3 regions of the Desulfofundulus thermocisternus DSM 10259 genome follow, and region 1 is predicted to be linked to each of the others. Evidence: riboswitches for the same ligand, from Rfam matches in the RefSeq annotation. Region 1 holds a riboswitch; each other region holds the start of a gene.
What was found. A riboswitch is a leader RNA that binds a small molecule or an ion and turns the genes downstream of it on or off. The one in region 1 is predicted to bind cobalamin.
Positions count from the first base shown of each region.

Region 1 (9,734 bases):
TATGGCTCAACGTGGCCTGGGCCATGGCCCGGACAAAGGAAGGGTTAAACACTTCGCCAGTACTGCCAGGTTGCCTAATTGTCTCTCCCTTCAGCCAATCCCCAATTCGTTCCCATTGCCGGCGCCGCTCCGGCGCAAGTTGCAGCCCAAGGAGATCGCCCTGGTAAAACTTGCTGTGTGAACACAAAAAGGTTTGAGCCAGAACGGTGTTAGTATAAGTGCCGCCATTTTTCTCCAAAAGCCCAACAGACACCAACGCATCCAGCAAGAGCACTAACCGCTCCGGACGGGCCCCCGTTTGCTCGGCCAATTGCGCAACACTTCGAAAACCGGCCGCAAGGTTTTCAAAAAATCCCAACTTAAATGCCTGTTCCAGAAGCAGAGATTTCTGGTAGCATCTGGCCATCTCAGCCAGCGCTTCTCCTGAGACGGGTGGTTTAAAATCAGTTAAAGCAGCAATGTCCATTTTAAAAACCTCCTCATGAGCGCAAAAAGGCCGCGAAAGTCCACCCTTCGTTTCGCCAGGGCAAAAGGACCTTCGTGGCCCGCGTGAATTGGCGGTAAGCAATGATGGCGAAAGACAGTTTCCCGCTTTTTACAAGTTTCTGGTCGCCGCCAAACTTATACCAGGTGACAACTCACCAAATGCCCCTCTCCCACCTCCTTCAAAACGGGCTCCTCTTGCCGGCAAACGTCGCGGGCTTCGGGGCACCGGGGGTGAAAGCGGCAGCCCGGTGGTGGACTGGCCGGGTCGGGCGGCTCGCCCCGCACCACCGGTTTCTGGCTATATCTTTGCCGCAGGTCGGGTTCCGGCACCGCCTGCAGGAGCGCCCGGGTGTAGGGGTGACGGGCCTGTGATACGAGACCTTCTGCCGGCAGGATCTCCACGATCTTGCCCAGGTACATTACCGCCACCCGGTCGGCCAGGTAGTTCACTGCCGCCAGGTCGTGGGAGATGAAGAGGTATGAAAGATTGAGCCATCTTTTCAGCTCCCGCAACAGATTCAAGATCTGCGCCCGGATGGAGACGTCCAGGCTGGAAACGGGCTCGTCGCAGACCACCAGTTCCGGCTGCAGGGCCAGCGCCCGGGCAATGTTGATGCGCTGGCGCTGGCCCCCGCTGAATTCGTGCGGGTATTTCGACGCATCCCCAGGTTCCAGACCGACAAGCGTCAAAAGCTCACGCACCCGCTCCCGGCGCTCCTCTTTCGCCACGCCGAAATTGGCCAGGGGTTCCTCAATGATTGCCCCCACCGTCCGGCGCGGGTTGAGAGAGGAAGAAGAGTCCTGGAAGATGATCTGGAAGTGGCGGCGCAGCTCCCGCAGCTTTCTCCCCGTCCAGACGGTGATCTCCTCGCCGGCGAAAAAAATCTTTCCGGCCGTAGGTTCTTCCAGCCGCACCACCAGCCGCCCCAGGGTGCTCTTGCCGCAGCCGCTTTCCCCCACCAGGCCCAGGGTTTCTCCCCGGGCTATGGAGAGAGAAACCCAATCAACAGCCCGCACCTTTTCCCGGCGGCCGGCCAGAATTCCTCCTTTCCCCGGGTAGTGTTTAACCAGATCCCTTACCTCCAGGAGGCTCACCCGCGTCCCCCTCCCTCAGCTGGCCCGGTCAAATAAACGGTGGCAGGCTGCCGCGTGGCCCGGCCCGATCTCCCGCAATTCCGGCTTCTCCCCCCAGCACGCCGCGCCCGCCTGCGGGCAGCGGGGGAGAAAGGGGCAATGGGCCGGGAGATTTAGAAGCGACGGCGGCTGTCCCTCAACGGGCACCAGTTCTTCCCTGCCCAGGCGCGGCACGGAACGAAGCAAAGCCCGGGTGTAGGGGTGGGCGGGACGGTCAAATATTTGCGCCACCGGGCCGCGCTCCACAATCGATCCGGCGTACATCACCGCCACTTCGTCGGCCATGGCCGCGACCACCCCCAGGTCGTGGGTGATGAGGATGATCGCCATCCCCAGCTCTTCCTGCAGCCGCTTCAGCTCCGCCAGGATCTGGGCCTGGACGGTAACGTCCAGGGCGGTGGTGGGCTCATCGGCAATCAAAACCTTCGGGCGCATCGAGAGCGCCATGGCCATCATCACCCGCTGGCGCATGCCCCCGGAAAGCTGAAAAGGGTACAGGCGCATGAGCCTTTCCGGGTCGGGCAGGCCCAGGCGCAAAAGAAGCTCCACCGCACGACGCCGCGCTTCAGCCCGGGATACCTCTTCATGGGAGACAATGGTTTCCGCAAGCTGCGTGCCGATGGTTAAAACCGGGTTCAGGGAGGTCAGCGGATCCTGGAAAACCAGCGCTATTTCCCTGCCCCGCACCTGCCGCAACTGCCCTGGGTGGAGCTTGAGCAGGTTGCAGCCGTTTAACCAGACTTCCCCGGAGAGAATTCTTCCCGGCGGCTCAATCAGGCGCAGGATGGACAGGGCCGTAACGCTCTTACCGCAGCCGCTCTCTCCCACCAGGCCCAGGGTTTTCCCGGCCGCAACCACAAAACTCACCCTGTCTACGGCCTTGATGACGCCGTGCCGGGTATGAAAGTGAGTGGATAAATTATTCACCTTTAAAACAGGAACAAGGGACATCCGGTTCTCCCCCTGTTTTTTTAAAGCCTGGTAATCCCCCGCGGGTCCAGGGCATCCCTTAAGCCGTCGCCCAGCAGGTTGAAGGCCAGCACCACCGTCATGATGCAAAGACCCGGGTAGACCATGAGTTGCGGCGCCACCTGCATGTAAGGGCGGCCGTCGTTCAGCATGGCCCCCCACTCCGGCGTGGGCGGCTGGGCGCCGAGGCCCAGGAAGGAAAGCCCGGAGATGGCCAGGATCAGCTTGCCCATGTCCAGCGTGGCCAGGACGATCACCGGGGAGAGCACGTTGGGCAGGATGTGCCGCGTGATGATGCCCATCTCACGCGTGCCGCAGGCCCGGGCCGCCAGAACGAATTCCTTCTCTTTCACTGAAAGAACCATCCCCCGGATGACCCGGGCGTATCCCACCCACCAGACTAAAGATAACGCCAGCATCACGTTTAAAAGCCCCGGCCCCAGCGTCCCGGCGATGACCAGCGCCAGGATCAGGCCCGGAAAGGCCAGCAGCACGTCAACTACCCGCATGATGGCGTTGTCCACCCGCCCCCCGCAGTAGCCCGCCAGGGTACCCAGGGGGATGCTGATGAGCATGATCGCCGTCAGGGCCAGAGCCGCCGTGGCCAGGGAAACCCTCGTGCCATAGATCAACCGCGACAAGAGGCAGCGCCCCAGGTGGTCGGTGCCCAGGGGGTACTGCGCGCCGGGCGGTGCAAGACGCTGCGCCAGATCCACCTTTACAGGGTCGTTGGGCGCAATATAGGGCGCAAAGACCGCCACGGCCACCACGGCCAGGATGATCACCAGCCCCAAAAGAGCCAGTTTATCCTGCCAGAGTCTTGCCAGCACCTCACCCGGCAGCCCGCGCGGGCCGGCTCTTGCCCGGCCCGCCGGTTTCCCGGCGGCAGGATAACCGGCAACCCCAACACCGGAGTTTTTCGAGATGCCCACCGGCTACTTCCCCCTTTCCAGGCGGATGCGCGGGTCGAGAAAAACGTAGGATATATCCACCAGCAGGTTCACCAGGACAAAAACCACGGCCATGAAAAGGGCGTATCCCTGGATCACCGGGTAGTCCCGGTTAAAGATGGAATCCACGGCAAACTTCCCCACGCCCGGCCAGGCAAAGATGGTTTCCACAATTACCGCTCCCCCCAGAAGGTGCCCGAAGCTCATGCCCAGTAACGTCACCGCGGGCAAAAGGGCGTTTTTCAAGGCGTGGCGCCCGATCACCCACTTTTCCTTCAACCCCTTGGCCCGGGCCACCTTGATGTAGTCCTGCCCCAGCACGTCCAGCATGCCGGCCCGCAAAATCCGGGCGTAGACGGCGGCCAGCCCAAACCCCAAGGTTACCGCCGGCAGCACCAGGTGCTTCAACCCGCCCCGGCCCATTACCGGCAGCACCCCCAGTTTCACGGCGAAAAAGTAGATGAGCACGAGCCCCAGCCAGAAGCCGGGAAGGGAAGCGCCCAGAAGAGCCCCGAGGCGGCTTAAGTGGTCAAGGAATGCGTGCCGGTAAAGGGCAGAGAGGATCCCCGCCGGCAGGGCAAGACATATCATGAAGACCATGGCCGCGAAAGCAAGCTCCAGGGTGGCCGGAAAGCGGGAGAGAATTTCTTCCGCCACGGGCCGCCCGGTGCGAAAAGATTTGCCCAGGTCCCCGTGCAACATCCGCCACAGCCAGCGCCCGTACTGTACGTAAAGGGGGTCGTTTAAACCCAGCTCTTCCCGCAGGGCCTCCACGGCTTCCCTGGTGGGTTCCACCCCGCCGGAGCGCAAGATAAGCTCTGCCGGGTCACCGGGCGCCAGGTTAATGAGCCCGAAGGTGACGATGGATACCCCCAGCATCACGGGGATGAGGTACAGAAAACGCTTTAGCAGGTAACGGCTCATTTAATGCACGCTCCTGAAAATTAAAAGCCACGAAAAAGCAACCCCCTTTCGATGAGGAAAACATTGCCTTCGTGGCTTTTACCGTTCGAGTTTTTAACTGTTTAGATAGCCTTTGTTAGATTGCCTTTCTTAAAAACCCAACGACTTCGGTCGTCTTACTGGCAAAAATATTCTTTCATTAGTTTCATAATACTACATTGTGTAAAAAATTCCTGCAAAAAAGGCAAAACAAAAATTTTAACTAAAAAGTTTTAATGCAGGCAATTCATATATGAGCATAAGTATTCTCCTATTTAACAAAATCCAGATAGACTTTCCTTAACAGGCAATCTCTGCCTTACAGGCACGGTCCACCCGGCCGGTATACGCATAAGCACGGGCCGGGCAACCGCCGCCGCATAAGAATCTATCCGGACAGTTCCGGCAACCGGCCACTCTTTCCACGGTACGTCCCGGGAGCGGCGTTCCACGGCCAGGTTCTGCAGTCCCCTGACCACGTCCGGGGTTGTTAGCAGTCAACCAAAATTATTGGTTATCCTAGGCAAAAGTAAAAAAATTTTTAACAACAGTTTGACAGCGGTAAGTTTGCCGTGCTAAAGTTTTACTCGAAAGGCAAGCGTCCTATATGGTCGCTGGCGGGGGCCAGCCGTTCCGTTCCCGGGGAGCCTCCCTCTGGGAGCCGATGAACCTGTACCACACAGTGCAAGGAAAGTCTAGTCTTGCCTAAAGTTTGTAATGTGTCAGGAGGAGGTCATAATCCACTTCTTCCAGGAACTTCTTCTGCCTGGTTTCCTTCGGGTTTAAAAGCATAATGTTGATCCTGTCCTCATTGACAGGAGACACTATCCGCACGCGCCTTTCAGAGTACCGGGAATAACTGTAAATTAAGCTGCCGCCCAGAGCACAAAAAGAGCCACTGGACCCCCACTGGTTGGCCACCACCAGGTGCATTTGTTCGGCTATCCTGGCTTCCCAGATAAACTGGCTTTTTTCATCATTCCAGAGGGCGGGAACGCAGAGCACATCCACGCCCTGCTTGGCCAGGCTCTCCAGGCTTTCCGGAAAAAACAGGTCATACCCCAGTAAAATGCCCACCCTGCCAAAGGGGAGGTCAAAAAAGCAAAAATCTTCCTGTCCGGGGCGAGCCCATTCCCTGTCGGAGGGACTTAAGTGTATCTTTCTGTATTTTCCCAGCAATCCCGCCGGACCGATCAACACGGCAGTGTTAAACAGTTGACCGTCTTCCCTTTCCAACACCCCCATCACCACATACAGGTCCAGCTTTTCTGCCTTTCGGACAACCTCCACGGTAACAGGGCCGGGAACCGGTTCGGCCAGTTCTCCTGCCTGTGACGGTTGAGATATGGCCCCTGTTACAGCAAGTTCCGGAAAAACAACCAGGTCGAGCTTCATACCCCTGCGGGCAGCCAGGTCTGCAGCCTGGTCCAGTAATGATAAAATGCGCCGGGTATTTCTCACCGGCTCTTTAGCCTGTGGAGCAAACTGAACAGTGGCTACGGCAAATTCCTTTCCTGCGGGCAACCCCAGCAGCGCCTCCGGTTCAAATTGGGAAAAGGTATCCAGCGTTATACCGGCATAAAATTCCGGCCGCCTGTCGCCCAGGAGGACACCGGCCCCGGGGGTAAAAATTTTTCCGTTTTTTAAAGGCAACGTGCCATAAAGGATGGTGTCATGCGCAGACTGTACTTCCTTTAAAACGCTGCCGTCGGGGCCAATGATAAACGATTGTGAGGCATTACAGTTCATTGTCTTATCCTGACCCGTACGGTTACAGGCCAGTACATAAACTCCGTTTTCCAGAGCCCGGGCACGCCAGAAAACTTCCGGCGGGTAGTGATGGGGCGGCCAGTTGGCCGGGATCAGTAGCACCCGGACACCTTTCAGGGCAGCCATTCGCGCCGCCTTGTACCAGTATGTATCGGCACAGATGAGCACACCCACTCTACCAAAGCAGGTTTCTGCCACCAGCACGGGCAGGTTACCCCTGGCCGCCCAGAGATTTTCCTTAAACGCAGGGGCCAGCTTTCGATGCTCACCCATTACCCGGCCGTCGGGGCCTATGAGCACTGCGGTGTTATAATAAATACCCGATTTTAAATCCACTTCCGGCAGCCCCAGGCAGATATAGACCCCGTACCGGCGGGCCAGGGCACCGAACAATTCCGTGGTCGGGCCGGGAACGGTCTCCACAAAGAGGGAAATGTCCCTTCTGCTTTCAAAGGCATAACCCGTGGTGGCCAGCTCGGGATTTACAATGATCCGGGCACCACCGGCAGCAGCCTCTTCATTTAAGGCCAGCAACCGCCGCAGGTTATGTTCCTTATCTTTCCACTTGATGGCCGCATGGATTAAAGCTACCCTGACTTCTTCCGGCATATTTAACACCTCATCAAGAAACTTTTTTCCCACCCGGAAATTTCCGCCCGTCCGGCCAGATACAATGCCGGGGTTCCTTCTGGCAATTAAAAACGGGCAATCAAAAACCCCCGCTACGCATAAAGCGGGGGCATGGAAAATCAGACCTACCACCTCCCTATCCGCGTAGGCAGCATGGTGAAAAAACGGGGCAGGTCTCCTGGCTCGGGTTCATCGGAACTCCACGTCTTCCCATCCAGCACTCAGCCATGTTATGGTTCCCTTCGCCGTAACCTTATCGTAGCAGTAACCAATTTCTATCAAAGCTGAAAACAAGCTTACTGAGTGCTGGACAGTGACATTATGTGGGTCCCTTCCCCCTCACAGTGGCGGGACCGCGCCGGATTTGCACCGGCTTCCCTTTTCAGCCTGCCCCCATCAGGGAAGCAGGACACCCCGTTACGCATTATTTCAGTTCTAAAAAGGATGATATAAAGACCCGTAACCCAGCCCGTCGCATTAACAACGGTCCACCGAAATCAAGTTTCTACGAAGAAAATCCATTTCTTTGAGCCGTTACCTTTTTCCAGAAACCGCTATCGTTAAGCAGACGGAAGCCGGATTGGATGCCCTGGGCTTTTGAAGATTTCCCCTTTCCCATAAAAAGAGAACTATCCGGTTCTCTTTTGAACGTCAGCTATGCGTAATCATGAGTTCCCTTGACTACCTTTACCCCAAACTTTTCCGTAATCTTTTTGGCAAGCTCGTCCACATCCCTGTAGGGACAGGCCGGCCAGGCGTTAACCATACAGGTGGAAAGGTGGATAACATCAAAATCTACATTCTTCTTAACACAACCGATGTTTGGAATCAATGATCTCCCTGGACATTCACAGGTCAGGAAACCCACCACATTCACAGAATCATAATCCTTAAAGTTTCCTTCCCGGTCCCGGGCGGCTTTAAAACACTTCCACTCGCCGGGACAGCCATAACCCTGGGATACGTAGGAACCACAACTTACAATGAGTACATTCACCTTCCAAATCACTCCTTTTTTGGTTTTGTTATAACATACCACTTATCATATGTCAATTAATTGCTTCATCACTTGTCAATAAAACCTTCCAAACGGGTTCACCGTACACCAAAAAGGCTCAGCGTGGCGCTGTACACCTTTTTGTCGTACTCGTCTTCCCGGCCCAGGGTTTTGTCGGCAACCCGGGTGTAAAAAAGCCAGTGCCCGGGATTGCTCAAGATAAACTTCACCCGTCCTGCATCATCAGTTTTTGCGCTTAGCCCCCAGTCATCTTCTTCCCGCAGGCTCCAGGTCGCCTTCACTTCTGTCCCCGGTAAAGGCCGGCCGCGGTAAAGAACTTCCAGAATTACTTCGTCCCCCACCCGGTAAGCACCGGGGGTAAGAATCAGTTCGAGGTCGTGGGCCAGGTTGATGATTTCCGGTGGCTGCACCACCGGGCCGCAGGTGGCACAGAAATGCCCCACCTGCACGTATGTCCTGGCATACTGGTAGTAGTAGCCCACTTCCCGGGCATCCGGGTAGTCTTTACGCGTCCCCCGGCGGTAAAAACCGTCCGCGGTAACCGCCACCGGCCCGACGTCGTTCTCCACCGTCACGGGCCAGAACCCATCCCGGTCGGGCGTAAACGCCACCAGGTGAAACCGGTCATCTCCCGCTTCTACCTTTAAGGAAAGCTTTGCTCCACCGGGGATCAGCACCCAGGCCGCCAGCCGCGCCGGGTCCGCCAGGCCATCGGGACGCATGGCGTGCCCGTAAAAAATCCGGCACCGGGTTTCATGTCCTTCGTGACCATGACTTCCCTCGGGCAGAACCCAAATTTCGTGACCCTGCACTACCTTCAACATGAAGAACTCCTCCCCTGGTTTAAGTGGTATACTTTTAATGAGAGGACCAATTTGCTAACATTCCTTAATTTTAAAAACGCTCGCCCTGGAGGTGATTTAATGTCCTCCATCCCTGAGCACCTCAAGTTCACCTACGAAGATTACCTGCTTTTGCCTGAAGACAGGCGGTATGAAATTATCGGAGGCGATCTTTTCATGACTCCTTCCCCCAAGCGGGCGCATCAGAAGATAAGTTTAAACCTGGCTACCATTTTATGGTCATTCGCCAAAGCCCACGGCCTGGGAGAAGTTTACGAGGCGCCATTTGATGTGCTTTTCAGCCGCCACGATGTGGTACAGCCGGATGTGCTCTTCGTGAGCCGCGAGAACCTTTCGATTGTGGGGGAAAACAACATTCAAGGGGCACCCGACCTGATCATCGAGATTTTATCGCCTTCTACTGCCGAAAGAGACCTTGACCTGAAGAAAAAGCTGTACGCCCGCCATGCCGTCAAAGAATACTGGATTGTGGACCCCGACGCCCGGAAAGTGACGGTATACCTGTGGAAGGACAATGATTACGTCAAAACCGGAGTTTACGGCGAAGAGGATAGCTGGCAACCTCATCTTTTGCCCGGTCTCACCATCAAGGGCAAGGAGGTATTTGCGTGAACCTCCCCCGGGACAAGCCCGGGGGCTTCGTCCCGGAGGTTTCTCATGTCATCGGAATGCTACCTGCTAAAGCGCAGGTCTTACGCTTTCCTCGTGAGCTACATGGTCGCGTCACCACAACCAGGCCCGGTCCATAGGCGTCTACTACTCATCGTAGATACGTCAGGCCGCTTTTTTCGGCGCCAATACCTGCGGCCGCAGGTATTCCACTTTCCCGGGCAGCCTGCGGCCCCTGGTGAAACTCCCGTGCAGAGCTTTGTCCAGGATGCCGCTGGCTCCCAGCACGTCCCGGTGAATCCCGGTAAACCCGCAGGAAGCATTGCCGCACCGGTATACGCGCCCGGTCTGTCTGGTGTACTC
Region 1 covers NZ_JMLG01000008.1:82,881-92,614, reverse strand. Annotated here, with positions in the region: gene BR83_RS0108510 (methyltransferase) at 1-466, opposite strand, end outside; gene BR83_RS0108505 (ABC transporter ATP-binding protein) at 622-1,581, opposite strand; gene BR83_RS0108500 (ABC transporter ATP-binding protein) at 1,597-2,571, opposite strand; gene nikC (nickel ABC transporter permease subunit NikC) at 2,592-3,521, opposite strand; gene nikB (nickel ABC transporter permease) at 3,525-4,463, opposite strand; gene BR83_RS0108485 (carbon-nitrogen hydrolase family protein) at 5,187-6,893, opposite strand; cobalamin riboswitch at 7,033-7,313, opposite strand; gene BR83_RS0108480 (CGGC domain-containing protein) at 7,537-7,878, opposite strand; gene BR83_RS0108475 (DUF4198 domain-containing protein) at 7,977-8,723, opposite strand; gene BR83_RS0108470 (Uma2 family endonuclease) at 8,823-9,374, shown strand; gene BR83_RS0108465 (transposase) at 9,537-9,734, opposite strand, start outside.

Region 2 (9,734 bases), on a different contig from region 1:
CGCGGACTCCCTACCCGGTTAAGCAATATGCCGGCTATCCGCACCCCGGAATCAAACATGCGGTAGCCAAGGGCTAGAGCGGCTGCGCTCCGGGACATGGACCGGGCATCCAGGATTAGCAGGACCGGAGCCTCAAGAGCTTTGGCTACCTCCGCCGAACTGCCCCGCTCGGTGGACCCCCTGCCGTCATAAAGTCCCATAACTCCCTCAATTATACAGAGGTCTGCCCCCAGAGCGGCACGGGCGAACACCTCCCGCACCCCTTCCAGTCCCAAAAAGATGGTATCCAGGTTGCGGGAATCCCGCCCTGTAGCTGCTAGATGATAGCCGGGATCAATATAATCCGGCCCCACCTTGAAAGGCTGGACAACATAACCCGCCCTGGTAAAGGCGGCCATTAAAGCCGTAGCCAGCGTTGTTTTACCGGCACCGCTATGGGTGGCGGCAATTAAAATGCGCGGTATGTTCAAATATACCCCACCCCCTCAAAAAAGAGAACCCGAAATCATTTTTACCGCCGTACCACTTATTACGGCCAGGGCAGCGGTGAGGTACAGCATGTCGATAGCCTGGCGTATATGGTCCGTAACCGGCGGCTGGCCGGGTTGATTCAAATAAGCCCGGAAGGAGGCCTGTCCCCCATAATAGTTCAGCCCGCCGAGACGAACCCCCAGGGCACCAGCCATGGCCGCCTCGGGAATCCCGCTGTTGGGGCTGGGATGATACCGGGCATCACTTTTAATCACCCGCCACGCGCTACCAGCCCGGCGACCGGTAAGCCAGGCTGCTGCTACCAGCAACAACCCCGTCCAGCGCGCAGGCAAAAAATTAGCTATATCATCCAGGCGGGCCGAAGCCCAGCCCAGATCCCTGTATTTCTCGTTTCTGTACCCCACCATGGAATCAAGAGTATTCACCGCCCGGTAGGCCATGGCCAGGGGAGCCCCGCCAATAAGAGCGTAAAAAAGGGGGGATACAAAACCATCAACAATGTTTTCTGCCACCGTTTCTACCGTAGCCCTGGTAATTCCCCGTCCATCCAGCGCCCGGGTATCCCTGCCGACAATAAGGCTTACCTTTCGGCGAGCCAGTTCGAGGTCACCCCGGGACAGCGGGATGAGAACATCCCGGGCAGCCCCGGCCAAACCCCTGACGGCAAAGGTGGTGGCAATAAGCCATATTTCTACTCCCAGGGCCAGCCACGGGTGTACAAGTTCAGCCAGGCGAATCAGGAAATTGGTAACCAGATAACTTAACCCCACCACTGTGGCTGCCAGGAAGACCCCAGCCAACCGGAGGGCGGAGGGATTCCTGGCAACAAGGCGAAAAAATTTTTCCAGGGCGGCAATTAATTTGCCGATGTAAATAACCGGGTGGGGAAACCAGGGGGGATCCCCTACCAGCAAGTCCAAAACATAGGCTGCAATTACCACCGACATACCCTCCGGCCCGGTTTATCCAGGCCTACCTCCCCCTTCTATAATCTGTGGGAGACTGCTTTACACTGCTCCAGCCAGGGCTCTTCCTTTTTTGGGTCCCGGCAAACCGAGGAGACGGTAAATCCTGCCCATATCCAGACTTCCCCTTACAACAGCGGCCAGCCGGTCATAATCCCGTTCCCGCTGTTCCAGATGACCAACCCCTCCTTTTTCCAGGGGAGCCAGTCCCTTTTTAACCCTCAGGGCGTTCAAAAGATGCCTGCGAAAAACGTCGTTGTCAAACAGGCCGTGGATATAGGTGCCCCAAACCAGACCTTCCTTATCCTGCGCCCCGTCCGGACAATCTACCATTTCTCCCGACCGCCGGAATATGCGGAAGGCCGGTACGGCATCGCTCCCCAGCACGGTACGCCCCATATGGATCTCGTAACCCACTAACCTTTGACCCCGGGAATCCGCCAAAAGAGGCCCGCCGCCGGCCACTGTCGCCTCTACCTGGGTTGTTACCTTTTCCGGCTCAAAAGTGGTGCTAATATCCAGCAACCCCAACCCTTCTATTCTGGGAATGCTGGACTCGGTTTGATAGGGATCGGCCAGTTCTTTGCCCAGCATCTGGAATCCACCGCAAATACCAATTACCGGCACTCCCTCCCGGGCCAGACGGCAAATTTCACCGGCCAGGCCCCAGCGTCTTATGGTAACGAGATCTTCAATGGTATTTTTACTTCCGGGAATTATGATTAAATCGGGCCGTCCCAGGGAACTTCCCCTGCCAATATAGCGCAAGTTCACATCCGGTTCATTTTCCAGGGGATCGAAATCGGTAAAATTAGAAATATGGGGCAGGTGGATAACAGCAATATCTATATCCCTCCGGGTAGAAGACCGGCTTTTACGCAGACTTTCCTCGGATACCGTATCTTCCTCCTGCACCCGAAAGCCTTCAAAATAGGGAACCACCCCTATCACCGGTACACCCGTCTTTGCTTCCAGAAAATCAACCGCCGGCTGGAATAGCTTTAAATCACCGCGAAATTTATTAATAATAATCCCGGCTACCCGCTGCCGGTCCTCTTCCGGAAGCAATTCCAGGGTACCAACCACAGCCGCCAGGGCGCCTCCCTTATCTATATCGGTAGCCAGCAGTACAGGAGCTTCAGCCATCCGGGCCACGCGCATGTTTACAATTTCCGTTGCTTGAAGGTTAACTTCAGCCGGGCTCCCGGCGCCCTCTATGGCCACAATTTCGTAACGCCGGCGCAAACGGTCCAGCGCCTGGCAGATAACGTCCCACGCTTTTTGAGCGTAGTTATTGTGATACTCCCGGGCGGAAAGATTTCCCACCGGCCGGCCCAGTACAATTACCTGAGAGGACGCCTGCCCCGTAGGCTTAAGTAAAATAGGATTCATGTCCACATGGGGCTCAATCCCGGCAGCCTCGGCCTGCACTACCTGAGCCCGGCCCATTTCACCTCCGTCCCGGGTTACAAAAGAGTTCAAGGCCATGTTCTGGGATTTAAAAGGGGCCACACGATAACCGTCCTGATAGAAGATGCGGCACAGGGCAGCCACCAGAACACTTTTACCCACGTGGGACGCGGTTCCCTGTACCATAATTGTCCTGGCCTGCATACGTAGATTACCTCCTTCCTTTAAACACGCGGGACTTGATCTCCACGGGTAAACCGGCCACCACCAGATACACTTCTTCTGCCTCCCGGGCCAGGAGCTGATTTACCCGCCCCGCCAGATCGCGAAATGTCCGGCCCAGAGCATTGTCCGGGACAAGGCCCAGCCCGACCTCATTGGCCACCATTATCACCCTGGCCGGGGAAGCCACCGCCGTCCTGGCCAGCTGGCGGGCTTCTTCTAAAATATAGCTCTCCCTGTCATCCAGCGCACCACCAGAGCAGGGCAGGTTTTCATCCAGCAGAAGATTGGTCAACCACATGGTAACGCAATCAATTAAAAAGGCATCTGCATCGTTTTCATACTGCCTGATTACTTTTTCCAGGCAGCGGGTTTCTTCTACGGTAACCCAGCTGGCAGGGCGGCGGAGCCGGTGAATGTGAATCCGCCGGGCCATTTCCTCATCAAGGGCAGACGCAGTAGCTACATAAACAACCCTTGAACCACAAGAAGCAGCCAGCTCTTCGGCAAAACTGCTTTTGCCACTTCTGGCACCACCAATTACAAATACCAGAGCCATATCCACACCCCTCAAAATAAAAACCCCAGCCTTTGAAAGACCGGGGAAACTTGTGCCAGGCCAGTCCCTAACCCTGAAAGCCATTGCCCCTTTCTCGCGAAGGGGCCAACAGCACCCGCAGGCAGGTATCCTGGCTCCCGGATCATTGCCTGCCCTGCGCCTTCCCTGGCGGTGGCATTGCAGGGCTACTCCCCGGTTACAGTGGCGGAGACCGCTCAGGTTTTTCACCTGATTCCCTATTCTCCCCTACGGGGCACCTGCAGGTTAAAAACTTTTTTAAATTTTTCCTTACTTGCTTTATTCGACAGAGTAACTTCAAAATCCTTTTACATCCTGATAATTCCTGTTAAATTTCTGTTACCACCAGCATCTAATGCCTGTCTTCCCCCAGGTATTCTTTCACCCGCTGAACCAGTTCTTCAATCAAATGGGGAAGAGGCTCAGCCCGCAGGCCCACCAGCTCTACGGAACCGCGGACCAGGGGTAACAGGATTTTTTTGGCCGGGCTCGCGGCAATGGCCGTGGCCATGGACGGTGTCAGCTCCCCCATCATGGCATGGGGGAAAAGAATACTCACCGGGCCTACGATCAGATCTACCCGGGGTGCATTGAAAATTACTGCATTCTCTCCAGTGGCCCCCTCGTTGGCACCGGCGCGAAGCATCATTGAAGTAGCCAGAGCATTGGTACCCAGCGCCAGGATCTCCACGTCTTCAGGCAGCTCCCGGCGCAGCCTCTCCATAATATGCTTTCCAATGCCACCCCCCTGCCCGTCCACCACAGCAATACGCATGTTCTTCGCTCCCATATCCAAAATTAAAATTTAATACAGGCATTTGTTTCATAAATCAGCTCCCGGGATGACGGGACATATAATCTTTTAATCTCGACTCCAGTTCGAGAATCTGGATATTTTTTCGCAATAAAGATCGCGCATACCGGTAATTGGCCCGGTGCAGGCGCTTATTCTCTCTTTCCAGCCGGGCCAGGAAGGCGGACTTTTCCCTTTCCATCCGCTCAATTAAATTCATCAAGACCCGGCGGCTTAAGCGGAGCTGCTCCACCTTTTCTTCTAATTCCTGGATTCTCCTTTGCATTTCAAGCACATCCATTGATCCACCACCCCAGGCAGCAGGTCTGATTTTAGTATATGCTACCCCTGGTGGCAATAGACGAAAGGCTACCGGAAAGTAAATGCGCTACCAATACGCTCCACAGCCTCAGCCAGCACTTCCTCCTCCTGGACCAGCGCCATCCGTACATATCCTTCTCCTCTGGAACCAAAAGCCAGCCCCGGAATAACCAGCACCCCTGCACGCTCCAGCAATTCCAGCGCAAACTGCCGTGAAGACGTATAACCGCCGGGCAGGGGAGCCCAGACAAACATGGAAGCATTGGGTTTGGGCATATGCCAGCCATACCGGGCCAGCCCGTCCACCAGTACGTCTCGCCGACGCTGGTAAGTACGGGCTGTCTCTTCTACACAATCCTGGGGACCTTCAAGGGCTGCTATGCCTGCTTCCTGGACCACCCTGAACACACCATAATCTATATTGGACTTAAGGCGAGACAGGGCTGCCAGCACATCCCGGTTTCCCACGGCAAAACCTATGCGGCAACCGGCCATATTATAGGTTTTGGAAAGAGAATAAAACTCCACACCAACTTCCTTTGCACCGGGTACTTCTAAAAAACTCATGGGCTTAAAGCCATCATAAGCCAGCTCGGCATAAGCAATGTCGTGACATACCAGAATGTCGTACCGGCGAGCAAATTCAACTACCCGTTCAAAAAAATTACGGTTGGCCGAAACGGCTACAGGGTTATTGGGGTAGTTAAGCCACATCAGCCTGGCCTTTACAGCCACTTCTTCGGGTATGGAGGCCAGGTCCGGAAGGAAATCATTTTCAGCCAAAAGGGGCATGGGATATATTTCCCCACCCGCCAGAAGAATACTGCACGCATAAATAGGATAGCCTGGATCGGGAACCAGGGCTATATCCCCGGGATCTATATAAGCCAGGGCAATATGAGCCAGGCCGTCCTGAGAACCCATCAGCACCAGCACCTCATGATCCGGATCCAGTTCCACCCCAAAACGCCTTTGATACCAGCGGGCCACCGCCCGGTAGAGAGCCGGCAGGCCCTCCAGCGGATAACGATAGTTAGCCGGATTATCAATTGCCCGGTGCAGGGCGGCAATAATATGGGGGGCCGGGGGGCGGTCCGGGCTGCCTACACCTAGATTAATCACCTTTATTCCCCGGGCCTCCACCTGCTTCTTATAATGTTCCATCTCGTTGAAAATAGCCGACTCCAAACTTTTAATGCGCTGAGCTATTTGCATTTCCCCACCCCGTTACATAAAAATGTTTTTCAAAAAGCAATTCCTGGCCTTTGGCTAAATATTTGCCGGGCCCGTCTGCTGCCCGGCCAGTTCCTTTAATGACCATATTACTTCATCAGGAACAGTGGATGCCCCCAGGCAGCCGTGTTCACGGTGACCTGAACCGTGGTAATCAGAGCCTCCGGTGGCCACCAGGTGGTAGCGACGGCAGAGCTTTTCATAGTACCATACCATCTCCTGGGAATGGGCAGGATAATAGACTTCCAGACCCTGGAGGCCATGCTCAACCAGGCGGGGGATAAGATAATCACAGCGGGTCAGCCCCGGATGGGCCAGCACGGCTACTCCGCCCGCCCGGTGAAGCAAGTTTATTGCTTCCCGTGGAGCCAGTTTATACCTGGGTACGTAAGCCACCCTGTCTTTACCAATATATTTTTCAAATGCTTCCCCTATCGTAGCTACAGCCCCTATCTGAACCAGCGCCCGGGCTACATGGGGACGCCCTACAGCCCCTTCACCGGCCAGCTCCAGAACCTGTTCCAGCTCTACCGGAATTCCCAGCCTGCGCAGCCGCTCCACCATCTTTACCACGCGCTCTAACCGCGTCTGACGGAAAAAAGCCAGCTTTTCCAGCAACTCGGGATGATCAAGCTGAAAAAGGTAGCCCAGGATATGCAGCTCATGGCCATTTTCTTCGGTACTGAACTCCACTCCCGGAAGTACACAAATCGACAGTTTTCTACCCGCTTCCAGAGCAGGAGGAATTCCATCCACGGTATCATGATCCGTAATGGCCAGGGCAGACAGCCCCGCCCTGTACGCATCCTCTACTACCTTCTCAGGAACGTCGGTACCGTCAGAAGCGCTGGTGTGTACGTGCAGGTCACAGGGCATCATTTCACCTCATTCGACATTGCCGGGGATTGTTCCTGCCTGCCGGGCAGAACCTGGTGCAGCACCCGCAAGAAGTTTCCACCCAGGATAGCAGAAATTTCTTCGGCCCGGTACCCCCGCTGGTATAAAGCTTCGGTTAAAAGAGGGAGGCAGGATACATCCTTCAATTCCGGAATAGCCTCCTCAATACCATCAAAATCCGAGCCTATTCCCACGCAACCTATACCACCCACCTGTACCATATGATCGAGATGATCCAGCAGCTTGCTCAAAGACGGCTGCGTGGGATGAACAAATGGAGGGTAAAAACACAACCCTATGACCCCCCCTTGAGCGGCCAGGGCCCGGATTTGCTCATCGCTCAAGTTGCGGCGGTGATCGCAGATATATCTGCTGTTGGCGTGGGTGGCAACCACCGGCCGGCTTGATACCTCCAGCACATCCCAGAAACCGGCTTCAGAGAGATGGGAGACATCCACCAGCATTCCCAACCGGTTCATTTCCCGGACCACTTCCCGGCCGAAACGCGTCAGCCCCCCTCTGGTACCCTCTTCGGCCACCCCGTCAGCCAGCTCGTTGCGCCCGTTCCAGGTAAGGGTGATGCTCCTCACCCCCAGGCGGTATAAAATGCGCAGCACCTCAAGACTGCCACCCAAAGCCTCTCCCCCTTCAATGGTTAAAAGAACGCCCACCTTACCTGCTGCTCGGGCGGCAGCAATATCCTCATAACAGGTAACCATCATCAATTCTTCCCCATTAGCTTCCAGTTCACTATAAAAACGGTCGATAAGGATCATTGCCCTGGCCACGGCCCGCTCCCGGTAAGCCGGGGCAATGAAGGCAGCCATGAACAGGAGATCAATTCCTCCCCGGCGCAGGCGTTCTAGGTCCACGTGCCCGCCCTTTCCTGCCTCATTTAACCGCCGGTTCTGCACCTCCATTGCTGTAAGCACGTCACAATGAGCATCTACCACCACGCTCTGGTGGTGTAAAGATAACCAGTCCATCGACCACTTTCACTCCTATGGAAAACTTATATTTTTTCTCCGCTCAAACTAAAAAACCTGTTTATTCATTCCATAGAATAAACAGGCCGCCTGCAAAAAAATTTTGTTTTAGTCTCTATCTTGGTTCAACTATTAACTTTATAGCCGTTCTCTCTTCACCATCAATTATAATATCCGTGAAGGCAGGTATGCAGATCAGATCCATTCCATGGGGTGCAACGAATCCCCGCGCAATGGCTACTGCTTTTACGGCCTGGTTAAGGGCACCGGCACCAATGGCCTGTATTTCCGCGCAGCCACGCTCACGGAGAACTCCGGCCAGAGCTCCAGCGACAGAATTGGGGTTGGATTTTGCTGAAACTTTTAATACTTCCATCCTTTTAAAGACCTCCTTCTTCTCTGAAAATATTTTCCGGCAACTGCTACAGTTATAAGTTATATATTCGCTAAGGTCAAAAAAATTCCTTTTTTACGTTGCACCCTTTCGCGATCTTTTTTTATCACTTGTTTGATTATTCATAATTTTGAATCCGCTTTATCTGCCGCGCCTCGCCGGTCTCATCGTCAATATCAATAACCACAGCGTTAAACTGGTATGGACCGGAGGCCACTTCAAACCGGCGGGGTAATTGAGTAAGAAATTTGCTCAGGACCAGTTCCTTTTTGACACCTATTACTGAATCCCGGGGACCGGTCATGCCCACGTCGGTAATATAAGCTGTACCGCCGGGTAAAATACGTTCATCGGCCGTCTGGACGTGGGTATGGGTGCCGCAAACTGCCGATACCCGCCCGGCCAGATACCAGCCCAGGGCCATTTTTTCCGAAGTTGCTTCAGCATGAAAATCCACCAGGATTACCTTTTGGGAATCACCCAGCTGTTCCAGCAGCTGATCTGCCACGCGGAAAGGGCAATCAAGCTCCGGCATAAAGACTCTCCCGGCCAGGTTTAAAACAACAATTTCAACGCCACCCCTTGTTTCAAACACACCAAGGCCAACTCCCGGTACCCCGGGCGGGTAATTGGCCGGGCGTAAAATTCTTTTTTCCCGTTCAATAAGCTCAAAAATTTCCTTATGATCCCACACGTGATTACCCATGGTAATAACATCAATACCGCTGGCCAGAAGTTCTCTGGCCACTTCCCGGGTAATACCGTTGCCCCCGGCAGCATTTTCACCATTGGCCACAACAAAATCTATATCCAGCTCCCGTTGTAAACCGGGCAGGTTTTCCTTTAAAGCCCGCCTGCCGGGGCGCCCTACAATATCACCAATAAAAAGCAAACGCACTGGAATTTTCCCCCTGCCTACTTGTTAAAAACCAGAACACGGCCGCCTTCACGAAAAGCGAAAAGCGGCTTGTCTTCGGCAGTTACGCGCATACTGTCGAGCATATGTTCAATAATTTCCTCCTGGATCAACAGATCTTCTTCAAAGAAGGAATCATTGGCTTCGGCAACCAGGTTGTCATCGAGAAGCTGGCGCAAAAGCTGTACAATCAGAGCTATTTCTTCCTGAACCAGCGTTTCCACGTCGCGCTGAACCTCAATCATGGTCAGGTGGTCACAGATTTGATGACTAATATGGCTAATGCGGGTTTGTTTTCCTTCCAGCATGCTGAAAACCTCTATACTGTCGAGCAGTCGTTTCTTTATATCTGTCAACTCCCTGCGGTTGAGAACGCGGGATACAATGAAATTAAACTTCAAAACCTGCCTGCCGGGGTCAAAATTAATGGTAGCCACTTCGGGATAACGTACCAGTATGGAAATTAACAACCCCACGCTATCCGTAACGTCTTCCCTACCTGTAACCAAAGAAGTCACCTTCCTTTTT
Region 2 covers NZ_JMLG01000001.1:53,940-63,673, forward strand. Annotated here, with positions in the region: gene BR83_RS0100290 (cobyrinate a,c-diamide synthase) at 1-470, opposite strand, end outside; gene cbiB (adenosylcobinamide-phosphate synthase CbiB) at 486-1,439, opposite strand; gene BR83_RS0100300 (cobyric acid synthase) at 1,500-3,071, opposite strand; gene cobU (bifunctional adenosylcobinamide kinase/adenosylcobinamide-phosphate guanylyltransferase) at 3,079-3,648, opposite strand; cobalamin riboswitch at 3,752-3,924, opposite strand; gene BR83_RS0100310 (DUF3842 family protein) at 4,019-4,441, opposite strand; gene BR83_RS0100315 (hypothetical protein) at 4,497-4,760, opposite strand; gene BR83_RS0100320 (LL-diaminopimelate aminotransferase) at 4,829-5,995, opposite strand; gene BR83_RS0100325 (PHP domain-containing protein) at 6,050-6,889, opposite strand; gene BR83_RS0100330 (dipeptidase) at 6,889-7,896, opposite strand; gene BR83_RS0100335 (stage V sporulation protein S) at 8,012-8,272, opposite strand; gene BR83_RS0100340 (TIGR00282 family metallophosphoesterase) at 8,409-9,188, opposite strand; gene BR83_RS0100345 (hypothetical protein) at 9,206-9,715, opposite strand.
Region 2: another riboswitch for cobalamin. It lies ahead of cobU (bifunctional adenosylcobinamide kinase/adenosylcobinamide-phosphate guanylyltransferase); the one in region 1 lies ahead of BR83_RS0108485 (carbon-nitrogen hydrolase family protein).

Region 3 (9,734 bases), on a different contig from region 1:
ATTGAAGTGCGGGAAAACCATTTCGCGGTGGACCTCCTGGTGCAGGACAACACCTGTTACGGCGTGCTGGCCCTGGACGGCTCCTCGGGGGAACTCAGGGTCTTCTGGGGGCGGGCGGTGGTCCTGGCCACCGGCGGCCTGGGCCAGCTTTTCGAGCACAATACCAACCCCGCGGTGGCCACCGGGGACGGCATTGCCATGGCCTGGCGGGCCGGTGCGGAAGTGATGGACATGGAGTTCATCCAGTTCCACCCCACTGTCCTGAGCCTGCCGGGGGCGCCGCCTTTTCTCATTTCCGAAGCCGTGCGGGGTGAAGGTGCGTACCTGCGGAACCGCTATGGGGAGCGGTTTATGCCCCGTTACCACGATCTGGCGGAGCTGGCTCCCCGGGATGTGGTGGTAAGGGCCATCCTGAAAGAGATGGGCAGCACCGCTTCGGACAGGGTTTTCCTCGATCTCTCCCACCTGGATCCGGAAAAGGTCCAGCAGCGCTTTCCCACCATCAGCCGCACCTGCGCTTCTTACGGGCTGGACATCACCAGAGACCTCATTCCCGTGGCTCCGGCAGCCCATTATATGATGGGAGGAGTAAAAACCAACCTTTATGGAGAAACCAGTATCGAGGGGCTTTATGCCTGCGGCGAGGTAGCCTGCCAGGGGGTGCACGGGGCCAACCGCCTGGCCAGCAATTCCCTGCTGGACGGCCTGGTTTTCGGCGGCCGTATTGTGGAGCGGGTGAACAGCCTTCCACCGCGGCGTTCCGGTCACCCGGAATTTTCCTGCCGGGAACTGGGCGACGCCCCTGAAATGGACGTGGCCCACCTGCGCCGGGAAATACAGAGTGTGATGGGGAAATATGTGGGGCCGGTTCGTACGGCCCAGGGGCTGGAGAAAGCCCTGGCGTTTTTTGAAGAGTGGGCCCACCTGGCCGAATACCGGGCCCGGAACGTGGAGGAGATGGAAGTCCGGAACATGCTCCTGGCCGGGCAGCTGATTGCCCAGGCGGCGCTGATCCGTACGGAGAGCCGGGGCGGGCATTATCGCCTTGATTATCCCCAGTCCCGAAACCTCTGGTTAAAACATATCATCCTGCGCCGCTAGAGGGTCCGGTCCGGACGGGCGCATTCCGGGAGCCTTATAAGGGGGGGGAAGCGTGCAGGACATTGTTTTGGAGGAACTTATCGACCGGGTGCTCAGGGAGGACATAGGCACAGGAGATGTAACTACCAACAGCATCGTACCGCCGGGTTACACCACCATCGGGTTCATCCATGCCAAGGAGGCGGGGGTGGTGGCCGGCCTGCCGGTGGCGGGAGCCGTTTTCCGCCGGCTTTCCCCGCATATCTCCTTCCAGATCCGGGTGCGGGAGGGGGAAAGGGTTCAGGCCGGGCAGCTCCTGGCCCGGGTGGAAGGGGAGGCCCGGGCTATTTTGAGCGGTGAGCGGGTAGCCTTAAACCTCCTGCAGCGCATGTCGGGCATTGCCACTTATACCGCCAGGCTGGTAGATCTCATCCGGAACTTCAAGGCCAGGATAGTGGACACCCGCAAGACCACCCCCGGCCTGCGCGTCCTGGAAAAGTACGCCGTGCGGGTGGGAGGGGCCCTCAACCACCGCTTCGGCCTGTACGATGCCGTCCTGATCAAGGACAACCACATCAAGGTGGCCGGGGGCATTACCCGGGCGGTGGAGCTGGCCAGGGCCGGCATACCCCACACCATGAAGGTGGAAGTGGAAGTTGAGGACCTGGCCGGAGTGGAGGAGGCTCTTGCCGCCGGGGCTGACATCATCATGCTGGATAACATGGACATTCCCACCATGGCCCGGGCGGTGGAGCTCGTGGCCGGCCGCGCCTGTCTGGAGGCTTCGGGGAAAATCAACGAGCAGAATATTGTGGAGGTAGCCCGTACGGGAGTGGACTTCATCTCCGTAGGTGCCCTCACCCATTCCGCCCGCTTCCTGGACATCAGCCTGGATGTAGGAGAAATGAAGCCCCTGTAGAATTATTTAATAAAGAAAAGCGTATCCCGCGGGCGGCCGGTGATAGGGAGGCTGCTGGAAAACTGGAAACAGGAGGGTGGGAGGCCATTTACGAATCATTAAAACCCATCAAGCCCAGGAAAATATATGAGGAAATCATTGATCAGGTGAAGCAGCTCATTGCCGAGGGTGTGCTGAATCCCGGGGACAAGCTGATTTCGGAAAAAGAGCTGGCGGAAAAGCTTCAGGTGGGCCGTTCGGCGGTAAGGGAGGCCTTCCGCGCCCTGGAAGCCATGGGGATCCTGGAGATAAGGCCCGGTGAGGGTACCTTTGTGCGGCGGGTGGAACCCCAGGAGTTAATCAACGTTCTCTCGCTGGTCCTGATCATGAACCGGGATACCACGGAAGAGCTGATGGAGCTGCGTAAAATCCTGGAGGTGGAGTCGGCCGGCCTGGCTGCCTTGAGGCATACCCCGGAGGAACTGGCCCAGATGGAGGAGGCCCTGGCCCAGATGGAGGCCGATATAAAAGCGGGGGAACTGGGGGAGAAGGCTGACTGGAAATTTCACTATGCCATAGCGGAGGCTACCCACAATTCCCTGCTGGTGGAGCTGATGAACACCATTGCCGGTACCATGCAGAGAGTGCTGCGCGCGGCGCGCATGCAGCTCTACATGACGCCCGGCACCCCCCAGCGCCTGCTGAACGAGCATAAAGCTATTTTCCAGGCTATAAAAGAGGGCCGGGATCAGGATGCCCGCCGGGCCATGTTCGAGCACCTGGACAAGGTGGAAAAGGTTTTGCGCATTTAACGGGGATTTACGGTGTTATTTTCCGCCGGTATTATTTTTTTCCTTTTTGCAGGAATTCCGGTTTAAACAGAGAAAGGTAGGTTTAAACCGGTTTTTTTACTTCTTACTGCTGGAATCACAATGGGGCTGGCCGGTGCAAAAACGGTAAAGGAGGGGTGGGGAAAGGCGCTCGGCTAAAAAGGTAAGAGCCTGTATAGAAAAACTGGAGGTGAAAGAATGCCCAGGTTACCTTTAATAATTTTGACCCTGCTGCTCCTGATCCTGGTGCCCGCTTCGCTGGTCTTTGCCCAGTCGCTGGACCGGGAAAGCCTGCTGGAAATTTTCCCGGAAACACCCGTTCCCCAGGGTCCCGTCAGCCGCGGTGCTTTTGCCGCCATGCTGGTCGAGGCGGCTGGCTTACCTCTGGCTGTGGATTCCGCCCTGCCCGCGGGGGATGTTGAACCGGGGAGCTGGTATTTACCCGCTCTATCCACCCTGAAGCAGCAAGGGATTGTGACGGGTTATGCCGACGGGACTTTGCGGCCCGCACAGCCTGTTACCCGGGTGGAAGCAGCCGTGATGGTGGCCCGCACCCTGGGCCTGACCGGGACGCTGTACAGGCCTGAAGTCAAAAGCCCGTTGCAGCCCGCGCATTGGGGGGCTATTCCTTATAACTGGTTGATCGATCAGGGTCTGCTTACCGGAGAACTGGATCCGGCGGAGCAGGTTACGGTGGGTGAAGCTGCCGATTTGCTGGCCCGGGTCTTCGGCAGCGATCCCCGGGCCATGGAAGTGGTGAAAAAGAGCCAGCAGGCAGCAACAGGGGCCCGCACCATGGCTATGGAAGCCACCATTGATCTGGCTGTAAAGCCGCGGGCGGATATGGCCGCTCAGGTACCGGCTTTGAAGATGTCGGGGCAGATGGAAATGAAAATGATTCTCCCCGGCACCTGGTATATGAACGGCCGGCTCCGCTTTGAGCCTGTGAATTCCGGCAACGCCGGGGGAGAGCTGCCCGCGATGGAAATGGAGCAGTATTATGTGGACGGCCAGTTATACATGAAGGTAACCGACCCGGCAACGGGGAAGGCCGAATGGGTGAAAATGAGCATGCCCGAACTGGAGGGCATGATGCGGGAACAAATGCAAATGGGTGCCGGGGGGATACCGGAGGATCTGTTATCCGCGTTCCATTATCATGTCCTGGGTACCACCCAGAAAAATGGGGAAACGGTGTACGAGCTTGGCTACTACGGGCGGATTGACGATCTGGCCGCTTTCTTCCAGCTCTACCTGCCTGCATCCATGCGTTCACAGCTTTCCGGGCCGGAATTTGAGAAGGCGCTGGATGCAGTTGCCCGGATGGTCCGCTCCATTTCCCTCTGGGGCAAGGATTATATCGGCACCGATGACTATCTGACCCGGGGCGGGGAGGCTTTTGTCGTGGTTGCTCTGAACAACAAATTGGGCGAGGAAAGCATACCGGTGGAACTGGTGGAAATGCGGGTGCAGGTGAACAGGTGCGACTACGGCGAAGTAAAGATTGAACTGCCGGCTGAAGCAAAAGAAGCCAGAGAATTACCGGCGCCCGGGCAGGATAATATCCTTTCCGGGAACTAGGTAGTGGCCGGTCAGGAGGGGCCGGGTTTCCGCTGTGGCGGGGGACCCGGCCCTTTGTTGCTGGCCACCGGCGGAGAATTATGGCCGGGCATCCGGTGCAAAAGGATTTATAACCTTTACCTCTACATAATGCTCTCCGCTCTTCAGGCGCCGGCCCCGGCTATCCAGGGTCCCGGGCCCGCCTTCGTCCTTGCCGGAAGGTGAGAGCTCCGGGTGAAAGAGTGTCAGGACTGTGGTAAAATAACACTGGAAAATCAACGCTGTAAACAGGGGTGTTTTTTTGTGCGTATTGGCCGCTTTCATTATGAGGGACAGACTTTTTTCGGCATAGTTGATGGTGACACGGTTCTGCCTGTGGCCGACCCCTTTCAATCTCTGGAACCGGTTCCGGGACGGCGGTTTGCCCTGGCGGAAGTGGAACTGCTGGCCCCCTGCCTGCCCACAAAGGCGGTATGTGTGGGGCTTAATTACCGGGATCACGCCCTGGAGCTGGGCCTTTCCCTGCCGGAGGAACCGGTGCTGTTTCTCAAACCGCCCACAGCTGTAACCGGCCCGGGAAAACCTGTTGTTTATCCTGCCATGAGCCGGCAGGTGGACTACGAAGCCGAGCTGGCGGTGGTGATGGGGAAAAAGGCCTGGCAGGTGCAGGAGGAAGAGGCCGCGGAATACATTCTGGGGTATACCTGCGCCAATGATATTACTGCCCGGGACCTCCAGAAAAAGGACGGGCAGTGGACCCGGGCCAAATCCTTCGACACCTTCCTGCCCCTGGGGCCCTATATCGTCACCGGCCTGGATCCGGGGGACAGGGAAGTTTCACTTTACCTCAACGGGGAGAGAAAGCAGCACTCCTCCACCTCACAGCTTATTTTTCCCGTATACCGGCTGGTCAGTTTTATTTCCCATATTATGACCCTTTTGCCCGGGGATGTCATCCTTACGGGTACTCCCGCCGGGGTGGGGCCGGTACAGCCGGGCGATCAGGTGGAGGTGGTTATATCCGGCATCGGCCGGCTGGCCAATGTGATCGTGTCGGGCGCCTAGCTGACCGCCGGCGCCCGGCACGGGTGAAAGCCGTTCAGTCGATCCAGAATTCCCAGGCGCAGTAGTATTCTTCCGGGTGCTCGTCGGGCGGGCAGCAGACGCAGCGGGTTTTAATGCGCGGGTCGATGGCCCGGGCAAACTCCGTATATTCCACCAGCCCCACGGTTTTGCAGGGGAAGTCGGGCAGGTTTTTCCTTTTGCGGGCCGACTGCACCCGGCAGTCGTTCATGCGGAAAATAATCCGGTTCTCGTCCACATCGACAATTTCCTGGCGGTTGAGCAGGGCGTACAGGCGGTATCCCAGCGCCTTTTTTAATGCCGGGATGCCCCCGTTTTCCGGGATGCCGTGCAGCTTCATGATCCGCCTGGCTTCATTGACCGTGAATTGTTCCCAGGCGGCCGCATCGGCCCTGATGGCTGCCTCCATACCATGCTCCCGCTCCACGGCCTGGAACCACAGCCCGTCGTGGGCCAGCCAGCGCTTGGCAAAATCGCTCAGCACGGCCAGCAGTTCTTCCCTGGAAAGCCCGGCAAACTGGTTGGCCATAGCCTCTCCCTACCTTTCTTTAAAATAATTAATTTGTTAATCTTTTTTAAATAATATCATTTTTATGTGTTCATTTCCAGAGCCGCGGTTGGTAAATCATAACCGGTTTCCCGGCCCGCCGGAGGGGTTGATTTTGAATCTCACGGAAAATTTTTCTTGCCCGCCCCGGGCCGGCTGTGTTAAAATAGACCCTGGATAATTGAATAGTCAAACAGGTGCCCCATGAAGGGGAGAATAGGGAAGTCCGGACGGGTGGCATACCACCCGGAAACGGCGCGGTCCCGCCACTGTAGTCGGGGAGCTTGTCCCGGTCACTGGTCGCAGGCATTCACCGTGTACAGCTGCAGGTAAGAAAAGCAGCGCGGTTGAACGCCGGCCGGGAAGGCCGGGGGGAAGGGCAATGATCCGTTAGCCAGGAGACCTGCCTGTTTGAAGTGTGGTCGCCCTCGCGCGAAAGGGCAGCCGTGCGCGGAGGATGATGGTAAAGTCCTCAGCCAGAAAGTTTTTGGCTGGGGACTTTTTATTTTACCTGCCTGGAGGTGGTTATAAATGCCGACGCAAATGGCCAGGGCCCTGGCCGGGGAAATTACCCCGGAAATGAAAAGGGTGGCCGGCCGGGAAGGGGTGGACCCGGAATTTATCCGCCGGGGGGTGGCGGAAGGCACCATTGTCATTCCCCGCAACCGCAGGAGAAAGAACATCAATCCCGTGGGCATCGGAACAGGACTTCGGGTGAAGGTAAGCGCCAGCGTGGGCCTGGCGGGGCCCGGTGATACCATTGAAGGTGAGGTGGCCAAGGTGCGCGCCGCCGTGGAAGCCGGGACGGACGCCGTCATGGACCTGAGCGTATATGGGGATATAGACGGTGCCCGGCGGGCTGTGCTGGCCGCAACCACCACGCCCGTGGGTACCCTGCCCGTGTACCAGGCCCTGGCGGAAGCCCGGGAGAAGTACGGGGCGGCGGTCAAAATGAAGGTGGACGAGATGTTCGAGGTCATCGAGCGGCAGGCGGCCGACGGGGTGGATTTTCTGGCCCTGCACTGTGCCACCACGTGGCAGACCCTGCGGGCGGCAAAGAAACACCGCCGCGTCGATTACCTGGTCAGTCACGGGGGCAGCCACTTAATGGGCTGGATGATTTACAACCAGAAGGAAAATCCCCTTTACGAGCATTTCGACCGGCTGCTGGAGATCTGCCGCCGCTATGATGTTACCTTGAGCCTGGCCGACGGCTGGCGTCCGGGCTGCCTGGCCGATTCCCTGGACGCGGCCCAGGTGCAGGAGCTGGTGGTGCTGGGGGAACTGGTGGCCCGGGCCCGGCAGCAGCAGGTGCAGGTGATGGTCAAAGGACCGGGGCACGTCCCCCTGGGGCACCTGAAGGCCACCGTACAGCTGGAAAAGCAGCTCTGCCACGGGGCACCCTATTTTGTCTTCGGCCCGGTGGTTACGGACATCGCCCCGGGGTACGACCATGTTACTGCAGCCATCGGCGGGGCCCTGGCGGCCTGGGCCGGAGCGGAATTTCTCTGTTACGTCACCGCCGCGGAGCACCTGGGACTGCCCGGTGTGGAGCAGGTGCGGGAAGGGGTGGTCGCCGCCCGCATAGCCGCCCATGCGGCCGACGTGGCCAGGGAGCCCCGGGCGGCGCAGTGGGACCTGGAAATGTCCCGGGCCCGCAAGGCCCTGGATTGGGACAGGCAGATCGAGCTGGCCATTGATCCCCTCCGGGCCGATGCCCTGCGCCGGGAACGCAGCCATGGTTCCCACCGGGCCTGCGCCATGTGCGGCAGGTACTGCGCCATGCAGGTGGTCGGGGAATATCTGGGCAAAGAGCAGGGGGTGTGTTAGGTTATGACCCGGTTACTGGCAGCCAGGAAGGGCTTTATTACGCCGGAAATGGAGGAGGCGGCCCGGCAGGAGGGAGTGGACCCGGAATTCATCCGGGCCGGGGTGGCCGCCGGTACCATCGTCATCCCGAAAAACAGGTTGCGGAAAGGGATCCGGACCTGCGCCATCGGGCGGGGCCTGCGGACCAAGGTGAATGCCCTCATTGGCACCTCCAGCGACCGGGACGACCCGGAAATGGAGGCCCGCAAGATCGAGGTGGCCATTTCCGCCGGGGCCGATGCCATTATGGACCTCTCCACCGGGGGGGACATCGACGGCATGCGCCGCGTTAGCCTGGAAAGGGCCACGGTTCCCGTGGGAAGCGTGCCCATCTACCAGGCGGGCATTGAGGCCATCGAGAAGAGGGGCGGCATTGTGGCCATGACCCCGGAGGACATGTTTGAAGCCATAGAAAAGCAGGCGGCTGCGGGCATTGATTTCATGGCCATTCACTGCGCCCTCAATTTTGAGGTGGTGGAGCGCCTGCAGAAAACCGGCCGGGTGACGGACATCGTGAGCCGGGGCGGCGCCTTCCTCACCGGCTGGATGCTGCACAACCGGAAAGAAAATCCCCTTTATGAGGAGTTCGACCGGGTGCTGGACATCCTGCGGGAGTACGACGTAACCTTGAGCCTGGGCGATGCCATCCGCCCCGGGTGCATTGCCGATTCCCTGGACGGCGCCCAGATCCAGGGCCTGCTGGTGGCCGGGGAACTGGTGGCCCGCGCCAGGGAGAAAGGGGTGCAGGTGATGGTGGAGGGGCCGGGGCATGTGCCCATCCACCATGTGGAGACCACCATGCTCCTGCAGAAGCAGCTCTGCCACCAGGCCCCGTATTTTGTCCTGGGCACCCTGGCCATTGATGTGGCCCCGGGGTACGATCATATCACCGCGGCCATCGGCGGCGCCCTGGCCGGGGCTTCCGGGGCGGACTTCATCTGCTACGTCACGCCGGCGGAGCACCTGGGCCTGCCCACGGAAGAGGACGTGCGCGTGGGGGTGATGGCTGCCCGCATTGCCGCCCACGCTGCCGACATTGCCAAAGGCGTCAGGGGGGCCTGGGAGTGGGACCTGAAAATGGCCCGGGCCCGGGCTTCCCTGGACCGGGAGGCCGTGGCCGGCCTGGCCATCGACCCGGCCCTGGTGCGCTGTTACCTTGAGAAGGAAAAAGGGGAACCTTGCAGCGCCTGCGGGGATGAATGCGCCCTGCGACTGGTCAGGGAATATTTCCGGCCGTGAAAAAATCCGGCAGTTGAACACTGGCCGGGCAGGGTATCCGGAAAGCATCCTCCGCCCGGGCTGCGGGGGATGGCAGGTTCAGTGTTAGAACACGGCATTTTCGAGGTGACGTGTAAATGTGTAGCGATGAAGCGCGTTCTTCTTCCGGCGGCTGGTATATACTGCATATTTGCCGCGGCCACTGGGCGGCTCAGGTGCTTTTTACGGCCGTGGACCTGGGCCTTTTCGACGTCCTGGCCCGGGGCGCCCAAACTCCCGCCCGGGTAGCCGCGGCCCTGGGCACCCACCCGGAAGCCACCGCCCGCCTGCTGGTTGCCCTGGAGGGCCTGGGGCTGGTGGAAAGGGAGGGCGAGTTTTACCGCAACGCCCCACTGGCCAGCCGCCATCTGGTGCGGGGAAGGGATGCCTACCTGGGCCATGCGGTGCACCACTTTGCCAACCTGGCCGAGGGTTGGTCCCGGCTGGGCGAGGCCGTGCGCACCGGCCGCCCGGTGGGTTTCGAGGCCGTGGAACGGGCGAACTATGAAGAGCGCCTGCGGGACTACATCCTGGCCATGGGGGACCGGGCCCGGCTCAAAGCGGAGCAGATGGCCGCCGTGCTGGATTTAAGCGGATGCGAACGCTTACT
Region 3 covers NZ_JMLG01000002.1:170,048-179,781, reverse strand. Annotated here, with positions in the region: gene nadB (L-aspartate oxidase) at 1-1,101, shown strand, start outside; gene nadC (carboxylating nicotinate-nucleotide diphosphorylase) at 1,154-1,999, shown strand; gene BR83_RS0102910 (FadR/GntR family transcriptional regulator) at 2,146-2,790, shown strand; gene BR83_RS0102900 (S-layer homology domain-containing protein) at 3,007-4,389, shown strand; gene BR83_RS0102890 (fumarylacetoacetate hydrolase family protein) at 4,672-5,433, shown strand; gene BR83_RS0102885 (DUF6125 family protein) at 5,468-5,980, opposite strand; cobalamin riboswitch at 6,177-6,423, shown strand; gene thiC (phosphomethylpyrimidine synthase ThiC) at 6,530-7,828, shown strand; gene bzaB (B12 lower ligand biosynthesis ThiC-like protein BzaB) at 7,832-9,106, shown strand; gene BR83_RS0102865 (methyltransferase) at 9,223-9,734, shown strand, end outside.
Region 3: another riboswitch for cobalamin. It lies ahead of thiC (phosphomethylpyrimidine synthase ThiC); the one in region 1 lies ahead of BR83_RS0108485 (carbon-nitrogen hydrolase family protein).